DNA from 3 places in the Streptomyces sp. NPDC053541 genome. Region 2 is predicted to be linked to each of the others. Evidence: riboswitches for the same ligand, from Rfam matches in the RefSeq annotation. Region 2 holds a riboswitch; each other region holds the start of a gene.

Region 1 (4,552 bases), on a different contig from region 2:
CTGCACGCCCTGTGGAACGGCTCGGCGACCTTCCACCCGCTGGCCTTCGTCCTGGTCTACGGCATGTTCATGGTGCCGGTCTTCGCCCTGCTCACCTGGCTCGCGATATGGAGCCGGCAGAAGGAGCTGCGGACGATATCCGGCGAGCTCCCGGCCTACGCGACGGCCGGCTGGCTCGCCCTCGACGAACCGCTCGCGCTCTCCTCGATGCGGGCCCGCTCGATGGCCCGCGGCTACGCGGCCCGCACCTTCGGCAAGCCGGGCGCACGGGCCGTCGGCGAGTACGAGGCCTTCGCCACCACCCTGGCCTTCCTGCGGCACCGGGCCCGCCGCGGACTGGCCCCGCAGGACTTCACCGCCCGCGAGCAGGAGCTGCTGCACCACCTGTGGCAGCGCCGCCAGGTGGCCTCCCCGGCCCTGACCTACGCGGCCCGGGCGACCGGCCGGGTCTGGGCGCCGCCGCAGTACCTGGACTACGGCGGCTACAACCCGTACCGGAGCTAGCCGGACCGCAGCCGCGGCCGACGGACCGCAGGCGGGCAGACCGCATACGGCTGACGGGCAGACGGGCAGACGGCGGACCGCCCACCGCACCGGCCGCACCGGCCGCGCGAGCCGCGCGGCCCCGGGACCCCCGCCCCCGGCTCCGGCCCCGCTCAGGCCTCGGAGGCCTCAGATGCCTCGGAGGCCTCGGTCAGGGTGGCCAGCTCGGCCTCGGTGAGCTCCAGGTCGGCGACCGCGACGAGGGCCGGGAGCTGCTCGACCGTACGGGCCGAGGCGATCGGCGCGGCGACGGTGGGGCGGGAGGCGAGCCAGGCGAGGGCGACGGTGGCGGGCTCGGCGCCGCGCGCCTCGGCGACCGCGTCCAGGGCGGCGAGCACCCGCTGCCCGCGCTCGGTCTCGGCGAGCGCGGCGGCCCGCGGGGCGCGGACGCTGTCGACGACCTTGCCGGGGCGGTACTTGCCGGTGAGGAAGCCGGACGCCAGGCCGTAGTACGGCACGGCCGCGAGGCCGCCCTGCCGGGCGACGTCGAGCAGCGGGCCCTCGTAGGTCTCGCGGGAGACCAGGTTGTAGTGCGGCTGGAGGGCGACGTAGCGGGCGAGGCCCTCGGCCTCGGCGAAGTCGAGCGAGGCCCGCAGCCGCTCGGGGGAGATGTTGGAGGCGGCGACGGCACGCACCTTGCCGTCCTTCACCAGCTGGTCCAGGGCGGTGACGATCTCCTCCACCGGCACCGACTCGTCGTCGAAGTGCGTGTAGTAGAGGTCGATGTGGTCGGTGCCGAGCCGGCGCAGCGACTCCTCGGCGGCGGCCTTGATGGTCGCGGCGCTCAGGCCCTTGAAGTCCGGGTGGGCGCCGACCTTGGTGGCGACGAGGATGTCCGAGCGGTTGCCCCGGGAGGCCAGCCAGCGGCCGATCACCGTCTCGGACTCGCCGCCCCGGTTGCCCTCGGCCCAGGCCGAGTAGACGTCGGCGGTGTCGACGAAGTTGCCGCCGGCGGCGACGTAGGCGTCGAGCACGGCGAAGGACTGCGCTTCGTCGGCGCTCCAGCCGAAGACGTTGCCACCGAGGGCGAGCGGGAAGACATGCAGGTCGGAGGTGCCGAGACGGCGGAGTGAAGTCATGAAGAGATCAACTCCGCCCGCCGGTCACGCTATTCCGGACCGACCCCGCACAGGCACCACGCACCGCGCGCCCAGCGCACCGCGCGCCACCCACTCAGCGGCGGCGCCACCCACTCAGCACCGGCGCCCCGGACCCGCGCCCTAGACGGACAGGCCCTTGGAGCGCAGCCAGGCGGCCGGGTCGATGCCGTCGCCGGACGGGGTGTGCACCTCGAGGTGGAGGTGGGGGCCGGTGACGTTGCCGGTGGCGCCGACGCGGCCGATGGTCTCGCCGGTGCCGACGGACTGGCCGACGCCGACGGTCATGGAGGAGAGGTGGCAGTACCAGACCTCGGTGCCGTCCGCCATCTCCAGGACGATCCGGTAGCCGTAGGCGCCGGACCAGCCGGCCGACTTCACGGTGGCGCCGTGGACGGCCTTGACCGGGGTGCCGGTGGGGGCGGCGAAGTCCAGTCCGGTGTGGTAGCCGGAGGACCACATGGAGCCGGCCTCGCCGTAGGTGGAGGTGATCGTGTACGAGGTGGTCGGCAGCGCGTAGCTGGCGGCGAGCTGGGCCAGGCGCTCGGCCTCGGCCTTCGCCGCGGCCTCCTCCTCGGCCTTGCGCTTCGCCTCGGCGGCCGCCTTCTCCGCCGCGTCCGCCTTGGCCTGGGCCTCGGCCGCCGCCTTCTCGGCCGCGAGCTTCTCCGCGGCCTCCTTCTCGGCGGCGTCGGCGACGGCCTGCTGCTGCTCGGCCTGCTGGAGGATCCGGGCGCGCAGCGCCTCGCCCGCGTCGGCGGTCGTCCGCGTCCCGGTCGCCGCGTTGCCGGCGCTCTGCGGGGCGGCGTCGGGGGTGGTGTAGGTCAGCGCGGTGAGCGGCTGGGCGGCGTTGCCCGCGGCCTCGGAGCCGGAGTCCTCGTGGTCGTCGGAGGCGCCGATGAGCTCGCCGACGCCGGGCAGGTCCGCGGCGTCGGGCAGGTCGACGTCCGGCAGGGCTATCGAGACCGGGGGCTTCTGCTGCGCGGTGGCCAGACCGCCGGCGCCGACGGCGGCGATGACGCCGACGCCGAGGACGGTGGAGGAACGCGCGAAGTTGGAGCGCTGCTTGACGACACGGTGGCGTCCGCCGGAGCGGTTCTGCGCGCGCAGGGAGTCCTCGGTGGGGTTCCACTCCTCCGTGCCCCCGTCCAGGGCGCCCGGCGCAGCGGCGGCGTCGTAGGAGGCGAAGGGGGTTTGCGGAGCAGGGGTGTTGGACGCCACGGAGGCGCTCTCCTTTCCTTCCTTCTCGCCTACCGGGTTAGCTGACGGGTTCGGAGCAGGAAGGTCTCCTACGGGCGTGCCGCACGGGTGCGGTGGGGCCCGATTCACCCCAAGTGGTGGTTCCCCGGTTCCCTTGCGGGATTCGGCGCACGCGCACGGTGCCGTCTCTTGCGACGGCTGTGACGACCGCGCTGCGTTATCGAACGTTAATAGACACGGCCCTCCGATTCCAAGCCGTTCCCCTTGATCATTAGCTGAATTGGGAGGGAATCGCCCGAGTTGAACGCCCTTCAGAAACACAGGCGTTCACAGAAGGAATCTGACGTTGAGTCAATTGTTATCGGAGGGAGACCCTTCGACTACGGCCTGTCATCGGTGCCACGAGCGTCCTGCCCGGCACCACTGTCACCGCCGCGCACCGCTCCCACTCCCGTCCCCGCTCCCACTCCCGGTCCCGCCCCGGGTCCCGGTCCCTGTCCCGCCCCGGGCGCCACTGTCCCCCGGCACCACCGGCATGGTGCGTCGCCGCTCCGGCTGCCCCGCCGCCGGGCGGGCCACCGCGAGCAGCGCCATGTCGTCCGTCGTCGCCCCGCCCGTGTGCCGCCGCACATCGGCCACCAGCGCGTCGAGCAACTCCTCCGGCCCCGGGAAGAGGCGCCCCGCGAGCCGCCCCTTCGGGTCGTAGAACTCGCCCGCCGCGTCCCGCGCCTCCGACAGCCCGTCCGTGTAGAAGAGCAGCGTCGCCCCCGGCGGATACGGCGACACGTCCACCCGGTCCGGCCAGACCGCCAACTCCCCCATGCCCAGCGGCAGTGCCGCCTCGCTCGGCAGCAGGGGCTCGACGCCGCCGTCCGCGTGCAGCAGCAGCGGCTCCGGATGCCCGCGGTTGACCACCCGGACCACCCGGTCACCGCCCGGGATCTCGGCCAGCACCGCCGTCGTGAACCCCTCGAAGGCGTCCAGCCCGGTCCGCCGCGTGCCTTCCCGGGCCAGCGCCCGCTCCAGCCGCTCGGCCACCTCCTCCAGGGTGGCCTCCTGTTCGGCCGCCTCCCGGAAGGCGCCGATGACCACCGCCACCGCCTCGACCGCGTCGAGCCCCTTGCCCCGCACGTCGCCGACCACCAGCCGTACCCCGAAGGGCGTGTCCTGGACCGCGAACAGGTCGCCGCCGATGAACGCGTCGGCCTGCGCCGCCTCGTACCGCGCCGCGATCTGCAGCCCGCCGATCCGCTCGGCCGGCGCCGGCAGCACCGCCCGCTGCGCCGTCTCGGCGATCACCCGGGCCGAGGCCAGCCGCTCCCCGCTGCGCCGCACCACCCGGCTGACCAGCACCGCCAGCGCCGAGACCGTGGCGACCGTCAGGGACTCCGTGAGGGCCGGGATCGTGTCGGCCGTCGCGTTGTAGTTGTGCAGCCCGACGCACGCCAGGACCGCCGCGATCCCGGTCAGCAGCGTCGTCAGGGTCGAGAAGAAGGGAGCGGCGATCAGCGGCGCCGCCGCGTACATGGGGGCGGCGGTGAACGCGGGCGGGGTCATCAGGTCGTAGACCACCCCGCCGACGATCACCAGCGGCGGCAGCGCCCGCAGGAAGCGCCGGGCACCGCGGTACGGCCCGGGGTCGGCGCCCGCAGGCCCGCCCCGCGCCCCACCCGGCGCTCCCGCTGCTCGCGCCACCTGTGCTCTCCCTGGATGCG
Region 2 (4,552 bases):
GGAGGTGGGCCACCCACCTCCCCGGCCGCCAGGCCGAGGGGGCGGACGCGACGCGGGGCCCATGGGTGAAGCCCAGGGGGCCGTCGGCGACCGGCGACGACGCGTCGAGCGCGGTGCTGGGGGCGCCCTCCCAGGCTCCGCCGGGGACCCCCACCCAGGGGAAGCTCTGGGGGAGCCGGCAGCCCGGCAAGACCCGGAAGGGACGGCCTAAGGTCGGGTACGGGTCGGCGCACCGCCGACCGCCCGTGGACCGCCGAAGGGATTCCGCCATGCCGGCCGACGCCGTCACGCCCGCCACCGCCGGCCCGCTCGCGCGCTTCGGACTCGGGACCGCCGCCGTCGGGCGGCCCGGCTACATCACGCTCGGGCGAGAGCTGGACCTTCCCGGCGAGCGGAGCGTCGCGGCGCTCCGGGACCGCACGCACGCCCTCCTCGACGCCGCGTACGCGGCCGGCGTGCGCTACTTCGACACGGCCCGCTCCTACGGGCGTGCCGAGGAGTTCCTCGCCGGCTGGCTGGACGCGCGCCCGGAGGCGGCCGCGGCGGTCACGGTCGGCAGCAAGTGGGGCTACACCTACACCGCCGACTGGCGCGTCTCCGGCGTCGCCGCGCACGAGGTGAAGGAACACTCCGTGGCCGTGTTCGAGCGCCAGGCAGCGGAGACCCGCGCCCTGCTCGGGCGCCGTCTCGACGTGTACCTGGTCCACTCGGTCACCCCGGACAGTCCCGCGCTCACGGACCCGGCACTGCACGCCCGGCTCGCGGACCTCGCCGCCGAGGGGGTACGGGTCGGGCTGTCCACCAGCGGCCCGGCGCAGGCCGGGACGATCCGGGCGGCGCGGAAGGTGAGCGTCGCGGGCCGGCCGCTCTTCACCGCCGTGCAGGCCACCTGGAACCTGCTCGAACCCTCCGCGGGCCCGGCGCTCGCCGAGGCGCACGAGGCCGGCTGGCTCGTGGTGGTGAAGGAGGCGCTGGCCAACGGCCGGCTCGCCGGGCGCAACGCCACCGGCGCGGACACCGCCGCGCTCCGTGCGGTCGCCGCCCGCACCGGGGCCGGCGCCGACGCCGTGGCCCTGGCCGCGGCGGCCGCGCGCCCCTGGGCCGACGTGGTGCTCTCGGGCGCCGCGACCGAGGAGCAGCTGGCCTCCAACCTCACCGCCGCCCGGCTCTCCCTCGGCCCGGCGGACCTCGCCGCGCTCGACGCCCTGGCGGGAGAGCCCGGCGTCTACTGGCGGCACCGCGCCCGACTCGCCTGGTCCTGAGTCCGGCCCCGGGACCGCCGGGCCGATAGCTGGCAAAACGGGCGATGTCCGCTTATTGCCCTGCAATGCCGAAATGCCGAAGTGATTCCTGAAGGGGGCCATTCGAGGGGAAAAGGCGAACGGTGCGGCACGGCGCGGAGCGGGGTGAGGTGGGTCACTCCGCGCCCTTCCCCGGGAAGGCCCGCGAAGGCTGCCGGGACGTCAGGAAGGCCCGTGCCGCGAAGAATTGGGGAAGGGGTCCGGAGCGGGTGGAATGATCCTTTCGAATTCCCCGGCCGATCAATTCGGTGGAATGAATTCGCGTCTTGTTTTCGATATTTGTCTTCGCATACGGTCGCCCGGAAACCGGACGGAAACGCCGAATCCTGCCGCCGCCCGGTCGACCGCACTCACCACCCTTCCGGCAGGAGCGGGGGACCCACGTTCTCCGCCGGCCCCGGTCCTCCGGGGACGGCTCGGGGTGAAGCCGCGCGCAGCGGCCGGGCATCTCCTGCCCGAACCCGACAGCTCACCTCGCAGGCGAAGGAGAGGACTCGCCATGCGTGGAACCGGCAAGCACCGCCGTCCGAAGAACACCCCGCTCACCCGTGGCATCGCCGCCGTCGGCCTCACCGGCAGCGCCGCCCTCGCCCTGCCGCTGGCCGCCGCCGGCACGGCGGGCGCGGCCACTCCGCAGACCGCCCCGACCGTCGCCCAGACCGTCGCAGTGGCAAAGCAGGTGGCCCGCACGGCTCCCGCCGCGGCCCCCGCGTCCGTGCACGGGGCGCCGGTGAAGTATTCCGTCGTGGCCGGTGACTCGCTGTCGAAGATCGCCGGGAAGTACGGGGTGCGCGGCGGCTGGAAGAAGCTCTACAAGGACAACCGCCACGTCGTGGGCGGCGACCCGCGGCTGATCCACCCCGGCCAGCGGCTCACCGTCGCCGCGGGCGGGAGCGGAGCCACCAAGGCCGCCACCAAGGCCGCCACCAAGGCCGCCCCCAGGACCGCGGCCAAGGCCGCCACCGCCACGAGCGGCGGCGCCGCCGCCTCCGCGAAGGCCGCGCAGCCGAAGGCGGTCCAGGCCGTCGCGACCTCGGCCGGTTCCGCCTCCTCCGCCGGCTACACGTACGCGGACAACCTGGAGGGCTGGATCCGCGAGTCCCTGGACATCATGGCCCGCGAGGGCATCCCCGGCAGCTTCGACGGCATCTACCGCAACATCATGCGCGAGTCCTCCGGCAACCCCCAGGCCATCAACAACTGGGACTCCAACGCCGCCGCCGGCACCCCGTCCAAGGGCCTGCTCCAGGTGATCGACCCCACCTTCCGTGCCTACCACGTGGCCGGCACCTCCTTCGACCCGTACGACCCGGTCGCCAACATCACCGCGGCCTGCAACTACGCCGCCGACCGCTACGGCTCCATCGACAACGTCTTCGGCGCCTACTGACGCACCGTCCGCGGATGCCGCACCCGGCATCCGCGGACACGGCAAGCCGCGCTCGCCCACCTGACGACTCATCTCACTCGATCAGGTGAAACCTTCTCGGCCTTTCGTCCGTCCTCTCCAGCGGGATCCGTCGGGAGAGACACGGGGAGTGGGCACCACATGGGGCTGAAGGGCACGTACAAGCCGCAGATAGCAGCGGTCGCTTCGGCGATCGCGCTGAGTCTGGCCGCCTGGGGGGCCGCCGTGCTGTCGGACACGGAGGCGGAGGCGCGTGCGGACGCGGGCGGGGGCGCCGGCGCGGGCTCGCGCCAGGAGCAGCCGGCTCCGCCCGCGCAGGACGGCAAGGGCCCGGCCCAGGTGAAGCCCGCGAAGGTGCCGGAGAGCATCGCGCACGCCACCGAGGCCGGCGGGACGTCGGTGAGCATCACCATCGACGACGGTCCCGACCCGCGCTGGACGCCCCGGATGCTCGACATCCTCAAGGAGAACGGCGTCAAGGCCACCTTCTGCATGGTCGGGCCCCACGCCCAGGAGCACCCGCAGCTGGTGAAGCGGGTCGTCGCCGAGGGCCACCGGCTGTGCGACCACACCATGGACCACGACACCACCATGGACAAGAAGCCGGTCGCGTACCAGAAGCAGCAGATCCTCGACGCCAAGCGCCTGATCGAGGAGGCGGCCGGCGGCGCGAAGGTCGAGTACTACCGTGCCCCCGGCGGCGCCTTCACCCCGGACAGCCGGAAGATCGCCGCGGCCGAGGGCATGCGCCCGCTCGGCTGGAACGTGGACACCAAGGACTTCGAGCTGCCCGGCACCGCGGCCATCGTCAACACCGTGAAGAGCGAGCTCTCCAACGGCCCGACGATCCTCTTCCACGACGGCGGCGGCGACCGCACCCAGACCGTCGAGGCCCTCCGGCAGATCCTGCCCTGGCTCAAGGAGCAGGGTCACCCGGCCAGCTTCCCCGTCCGCACCACGCCCTGACGGCCCGTACGGGCCGGCCCTGATCGGTCCTGTTCAGCCCTGACCGGCTCCGGTCAGGGCTGCTGGAAGCCGGCCTCCCGGAGGATCTTCTGTGCCTCGGGCGAGGACAGCCAGGCGACGAACGCGGCGGCGGCCTCCGCGTGCCGCGAGTCCTTGAGCGTCGCGGCGGGGTACCGGGCGACGGCGTTCTGCGCGTCCGGGATGTCGACGGCGTCGACCTTGTCCGCGGCGCTCTCGGCGTCCGTCCGGTAGACGAGACCGGCGTCGGCCTCGCCGAGCTCGACCTTGCTCAGGACGGCCCGCACGTTGGGCTCCTGGGAGACGGGCTTCACCGTCAGCCGCTGCCGGTCCAGGATCTGCTTGCTGTACTTGCCCGCCGGCACCTCGGGCGCGGCGAGCACCACCTTGACCCCGGCGTCGGCGAGGTCCTTCAGCTCGTCGATCTTGAGCGGGTTGCCCTCGCCGGTGGCGATGACGAGCCGGTTCCCGGCGATGACGGACGGCGTTCCGGTGTCGCCCTTCACCTTGTCCATGCTCGTGGTGTCCGCGGTGACCAGGACGTCGGCGGGCGAGCCCTGCGAGACCTGGGCGACGAGCTCCTGCGAGCCGGCGAAGGAGAAGGTCAGGCGGGTACCGGGGTGGGACTTCTCGTACGCCGCCCCGGCCGTCCGGAACGCGTCGGTGAGGGAGGCCGCGGCGAGCACGGTCAGCCGCGTGGAACCGGAGGCGGCGCCCGAGCCGCCGCTGTTCCCGGCGCCGTCGCCGCTCCCGCCGCAGGCGGCGGTGAGCGGAAGCAGAAGGGCCGTGCCGACGGCGCCGAGTCTGAGGGTGCCGAGTCCGAGGGTGCGGGACATGGTCTGAACTCCTGGGGGCGAAC
Region 3 (4,552 bases), on a different contig from region 2:
CGGATGTCAGCCCTTGAAGCGCGGGAAGGCGCTGCGGCCGGCGTAGACGGCGGCGTCGTCGAGGATCTCCTCGATGCGCAGCAGCTGGTTGTACTTGGCGACGCGCTCGGAGCGGGCCGGGGCGCCGGTCTTGATCTGGCCGCAGTTGGTGGCGACGGCGAGGTCGGCGATGGTGACGTCCTCGGTCTCGCCGGAGCGGTGGGACATCATGCACTTGAAGCCGTTGCGCTGGGCCAGCTCGACGGCGTCCAGGGTCTCGGTCAGCGAGCCGATCTGGTTGACCTTGACCAGGAGGGCGTTCGCGGAGCCCTCCTCGATGCCGCGGGCCAGGCGCTCCGGGTTGGTGACGAAGAGGTCGTCGCCGACGAGCTGGACCTTGGAGCCGAGCTTCTCGGTGATGACCTTCCAGCCGGCCCAGTCGTCCTCGAACAGCGGGTCCTCGATGGAGACGAGCGGGTACGCGGAGACGAGCTCCTCGTAGTACTCGGTCATCTCGGCGGCGGAGCGGGCCTTGCCCTCGAACTCGTACTTGCCGTCCTTGTAGAACTCGGAGGCGGCGCAGTCGAGCGCGAGCGCGATGTCCTTGCCGGGCACGTAGCCGGCCTGCTTGATGGCCTCGAGGATGAGGTCGAGGGCCTCGCGGTTGGACCCCAGGTTGGGGGCGAAGCCGCCCTCGTCGCCGAGGCCGGTGGACAGGCCCTTGGACTTCAGGACGGACTTGAGGGTGTGGTAGACCTCGGTGCCCCAGCGCAGGGCCTCGGAGAAGGACTCGGCGCCGATCGGCGCGATCATGAACTCCTGGATGTCCACGTTGGAGTCGGCGTGCGAGCCGCCGTTCAGGATGTTCATCATCGGAACGGGCAGCAGGTGCGCGTTCGGGCCGCCGAGGTAGCGGAAGAGCGGCAGGTCGGAGGCCTCGGAGGCGGCGTGCGCCACGGCGAGGGAGACGCCGAGGATGGCGTTGGCGCCGAGCGAGGACTTGTCCGGGGTGGCGTCCAGGTCGAACATCGCCTGGTCGATCAGGCGCTGCTCGGTGGCGTCGTAGCCGACGAGCTCCGGGCCGATCTGCTCGATGACGGCGAGAACGGCCTTCTCGACACCCTTGCCCTGGTAGCGGTTGGGGTCACCGTCGCGGAGCTCGAGGGCCTCGAACGCACCGGTGGAGGCACCGGACGGAACGGCAGCACGGCCGGTGCTGCCGTCGTCGAGGCCGACCTCGACCTCGACCGTGGGGTTGCCTCGGGAGTCCAGGATTTCCCGGGCTACGACGACGTCGATGGACGGCACGAGCATCTCCTTCTGGGATGTGACGCTGATTGTGACGCATGCGGCAAGGACTCGTTCGCCTTGCGACAAGAGCCTAACCGGCTCGGGGGCTCCGGCCAGCCGGGCGCCCGCCCCCTGGGACGAAAAAGGACCCAAGGGCACGCGTATGGGGGCGAAAGACCCCGGTTACCGAGGAGTACGAAACCGGCCCGGAGCGGGATGCTCCGGGCCGGCCTCGTCGGTCACCGCGGGGAGGGGGAGGAAGGGGACGACCGCCGGACCGTCCCCCGCTGCCTCGGGTGCTCCGGGACTACTTCAGGTGGAGCTGCTGACCCGGGTAGATCAGGTCGGCGTCCTGGACGACGTCCTTGTTCAGCTCGAAGAGCTTCGCCCAGCCGCCCTTGACACCGTGCGCCTGGGCGATCTTGCTGAGGGTGTCGCCGGGGACGACCTTGTACTCGCCGTCGCCCTTCTTGACCTTCTTGCCGGTCGGGGTGGTGACGGTCTTCTGCGCGCTCTTCTTGGTGCTCTTCGGAGCGGCCTGCTTCGGGGCGGCCTGCTTCGGGGCCTGGCGCTGCTCGCTGCGGGTGGTCGGCTGCTCGGTGGAGCGCTCGGCGGTGGAGCCGCTGTCCGAGGAGGCGGAGCCGCCGTCGTACGAGGCGCTGGAGAGGCCCACGCCACAGCTCGGCCAGGCGCCCTTGCCCTGGCCCGCGAGGACCTTCTCGGCGACGGCGATCTGCTGCGCCTTCGAGGCGAGGTCGGCGCGCGGGGCGTAGGCGGTGCCACCGAAGGCGGCCCAGGTGGAGTTGGTGAACTGCAGGCCGCCGTAGAAGCCGTTGCCGGTGTTGATGGACCAGTTGCCGCCGGACTCGCACTGGGCGACGGCGTCCCACTCGGAGGCGGTGGCGGCCGAGGCGGAGCCCGCGGTCATCAGCGGGGCGGCGACGGCGACGCCGGCCACGCCGACGAGGGCGACGGCGCGGGTGGCCTTGAAGGCACGACGGTGTTTGCCCTTGCCGGAAAGCAGCATGGAAGTTCTCCTCACCGACGCCTGCGAGGTGAGCTGTCGGGTTCGGGCGAGTGAGCTGCCCGGCCGCGTGTCCTTGCACGCGGCTTCACCCCAAGCCGGTCGCCGGCCGCCCGTCTCGGGCGGCCGGGGACGGCACCTACCTTGGGTCCCCCGCTCCTGCCTTCGGCGCTTGCGCGACGACTGTTCCCATCGGATCGGCGGCAGGATTCGGCGTACCGGTCGACGGGGCCCGCGGTGGCGAGCGGTGACGACCGTAGACAGAGACCCGGGAGAAGTTCAAAGACCCTCAACCCGGAAAAATCGCCCCTACTTGCACCCCGTCAGGTCCTGTTTGCCCAGGTGAGGGGTGCGATGAGCAAAGTTTGCGGGCGTGACACGCCAGTTCGGGAAGAGAGACTCATGTCTCACTTGCACAGAACCGGACATATGGCCCTGAACTACTTCGCGGGCGCGGTCGATTCGGGGCCCAACTCCAGGCTCTGACCAGGGAGGATGAGGTCGGGGTCAGAGCCGACCGTTTCCTTGTTGGCGTCGTAGAGGGCGGTCCAGCCACCGAGCAGGCCGTTCTCCTGCGCAATGCCCGACAGACTGTCACCCGGCTTGACGAGGTATTCGCCCGCCTTGTCCGAGGTGCCCGAATCGTTCGCCCCGTTACCGCCGGTCGCGTCACCCTTCGCCCCGTCAGCGGGCGCGGCGTGACGTCCGGACTCGACTGTTCCGCCCGTTGTGTCCGTTTCATCTGTCGCGGCGTCACCCCGGTGCCGGCCCGTGCCGGGCGCGGGGGCGGAGGTCGTCGGATCCGAGGCGCCGGGGGTGCCGGGGAGACCCGGGAGGCCGGGCGTGGCCGGGCTCGCGGGGGTCGCCGGGGTGGCGGGCGCGGTCGTGGACCCGGGGGTGGAGCCGGGGGCCGACGGGGTGCCGGTGCCGGCTCCGGTGGAGGGCGTGGCGGGCGTCGCGGGGGCGGCCGGGGTCGCCGGAGCGGTCGTCCCGGCCGAGGGGGCGGTGGTGGTGCCGCCGGAGCCGGCGGCGGTGCCGGTCGAGGTGCCGGGCAGGCCGTCGGTGCGGTTGGACTCCGGGAGCGGGCCGGTGGGCTCCGCGGGCGTGACGCCCGGGCCCGGGTCGACGTTCGGGGTCCTGCCGTCGTGGGTCAGGCCGGCGATCGGCGCGCAGGTGGCCCACTGGGTGTCGCCCGCGGCGAACGCCTTGTCCGCGACGGCGATCTGCTGGGCCCGGCTCGCCAGGTCCGCGCTCGGCGCGTAGGCCAGGCCGCCGTGCCGCTCCCACCCCTCCTGGGTGAACTGGAGCCCGCCGTAGAGGCCGTTGCCGAAGTTGGCGCTCCACGCGCCGCCCGACTCGCACTCGGCGACCCGGTCCCAGGTCGCCGCGTCGGCGGCGGAGGCGGAGCCGGTGGCGAGCAACGGCAGCGCCATGGCCGAGCCGGTCACACCCGCCGCGACGACGAGCGCGGGGGCCTGGCGGGGTCTGCGGTGACGTCCGTTTCCGGAGCGCATGCGGAGTGCCTTTCGCGTGACTGCTGAGACTGCTGGTGAACGTAGCGGCATTCGAACGCACGTCACAAGTCGATGCAGCGCAGATCACGCGAAGATCACAGCATTGACGCCCCGTCAGTTCGCGGACGTTTTGTGGGAAGCGCTGAACGCGACCGGAAGCGTGCGCAGGCCACGCATGATGAGCCCGCCGCGCCACCGGAGTTCGGCCGGATCGGCCCCGAGTCGCAGGTCCGGCAGGCGAGTCAGCAGGGTCGCCAGCGCCGTCTGCCCCTCCAGGCGGGCCAGCGGGGCGCCCAGGCAGTAGTGGATGCCGTGCCCGTACCCGAGGTGCTGGTTGTCACGGCGCGCCAGATCCAGGGTGTCCGGCGCCTCGAAGCGCGCCGGATCGCGGTCGGCGGCCGCGAGCACCACCAGGACCGGGTCGCCGGCCGGGATGTCCTGCCCGCCGATGGTGAGCGCCTCGGTGGCGAACCGCCAGGTCGCGAGCTCCACCGGCCCGTCGTACCGGAGCAGCTCCTCGATCCCGGTCTCCAGGAGCCCGGTCTCGCCCGCCGCGATCGACTCCTGGAGCCTGGCCCGCTGCCCGGGGTTGCGCAGCAGCGCGTAGACGCCGTTGCCGATGAGGTTGACGGTGGTCTCGAAGCCGGCGAAGAGGAGGATGAAGGCCATGGCGGCGGCCTCGTTCTCGGTGAGGTGCTCGCCGTGGTCGGAGGCCTTGATCAGTCCGGAGATCAGGTCGTCGGCC

What was found. Region 2 has a riboswitch for cyclic di-AMP ahead of ACIGW2_RS08855 (transglycosylase SLT domain-containing protein). Riboswitches for the same ligand answer to the same signal wherever they lie in the genome.
Region 1: it holds a riboswitch for cyclic di-AMP, as region 2 does, so the genes downstream of both, ACIGW2_RS13725 (M23 family metallopeptidase) here and ACIGW2_RS08855 (transglycosylase SLT domain-containing protein) in region 2, are expected to answer to the same signal.
Region 3: it holds a riboswitch for cyclic di-AMP, as region 2 does, so the genes downstream of both, ACIGW2_RS31015 (transglycosylase family protein) here and ACIGW2_RS08855 (transglycosylase SLT domain-containing protein) in region 2, are expected to answer to the same signal.

The regions. Positions count from the first base shown of each region.
Region 1 is NZ_JBITXM010000004.1:669,489-674,040, reverse strand. It holds gene ACIGW2_RS13735 (PrsW family intramembrane metalloprotease) at 1-504, shown strand, start outside; gene ACIGW2_RS13730 (aldo/keto reductase) at 657-1,622, opposite strand; gene ACIGW2_RS13725 (M23 family metallopeptidase) at 1,764-2,858, opposite strand; cyclic di-AMP (ydaO/yuaA leader) riboswitch at 2,870-3,016, opposite strand; gene ACIGW2_RS13720 (PP2C family protein-serine/threonine phosphatase) at 3,264-4,532, opposite strand.
Region 2 is NZ_JBITXM010000003.1:367,062-371,613, forward strand. It holds gene ACIGW2_RS08850 (aldo/keto reductase) at 270-1,262, shown strand; cyclic di-AMP (ydaO/yuaA leader) riboswitch at 1,643-1,797, shown strand; gene ACIGW2_RS08855 (transglycosylase SLT domain-containing protein) at 1,801-2,691, shown strand; gene ACIGW2_RS08860 (polysaccharide deacetylase family protein) at 2,851-3,675, shown strand; gene modA (molybdate ABC transporter substrate-binding protein) at 3,729-4,529, opposite strand.
Region 3 is NZ_JBITXM010000013.1:80,273-84,824, forward strand. It holds gene eno (phosphopyruvate hydratase) at 7-1,293, opposite strand; gene ACIGW2_RS31015 (transglycosylase family protein) at 1,577-2,296, opposite strand; cyclic di-AMP (ydaO/yuaA leader) riboswitch at 2,300-2,474, opposite strand; gene ACIGW2_RS31020 (transglycosylase family protein) at 2,734-3,807, opposite strand; gene ACIGW2_RS31025 (cytochrome P450) at 3,922-4,552, opposite strand, start outside.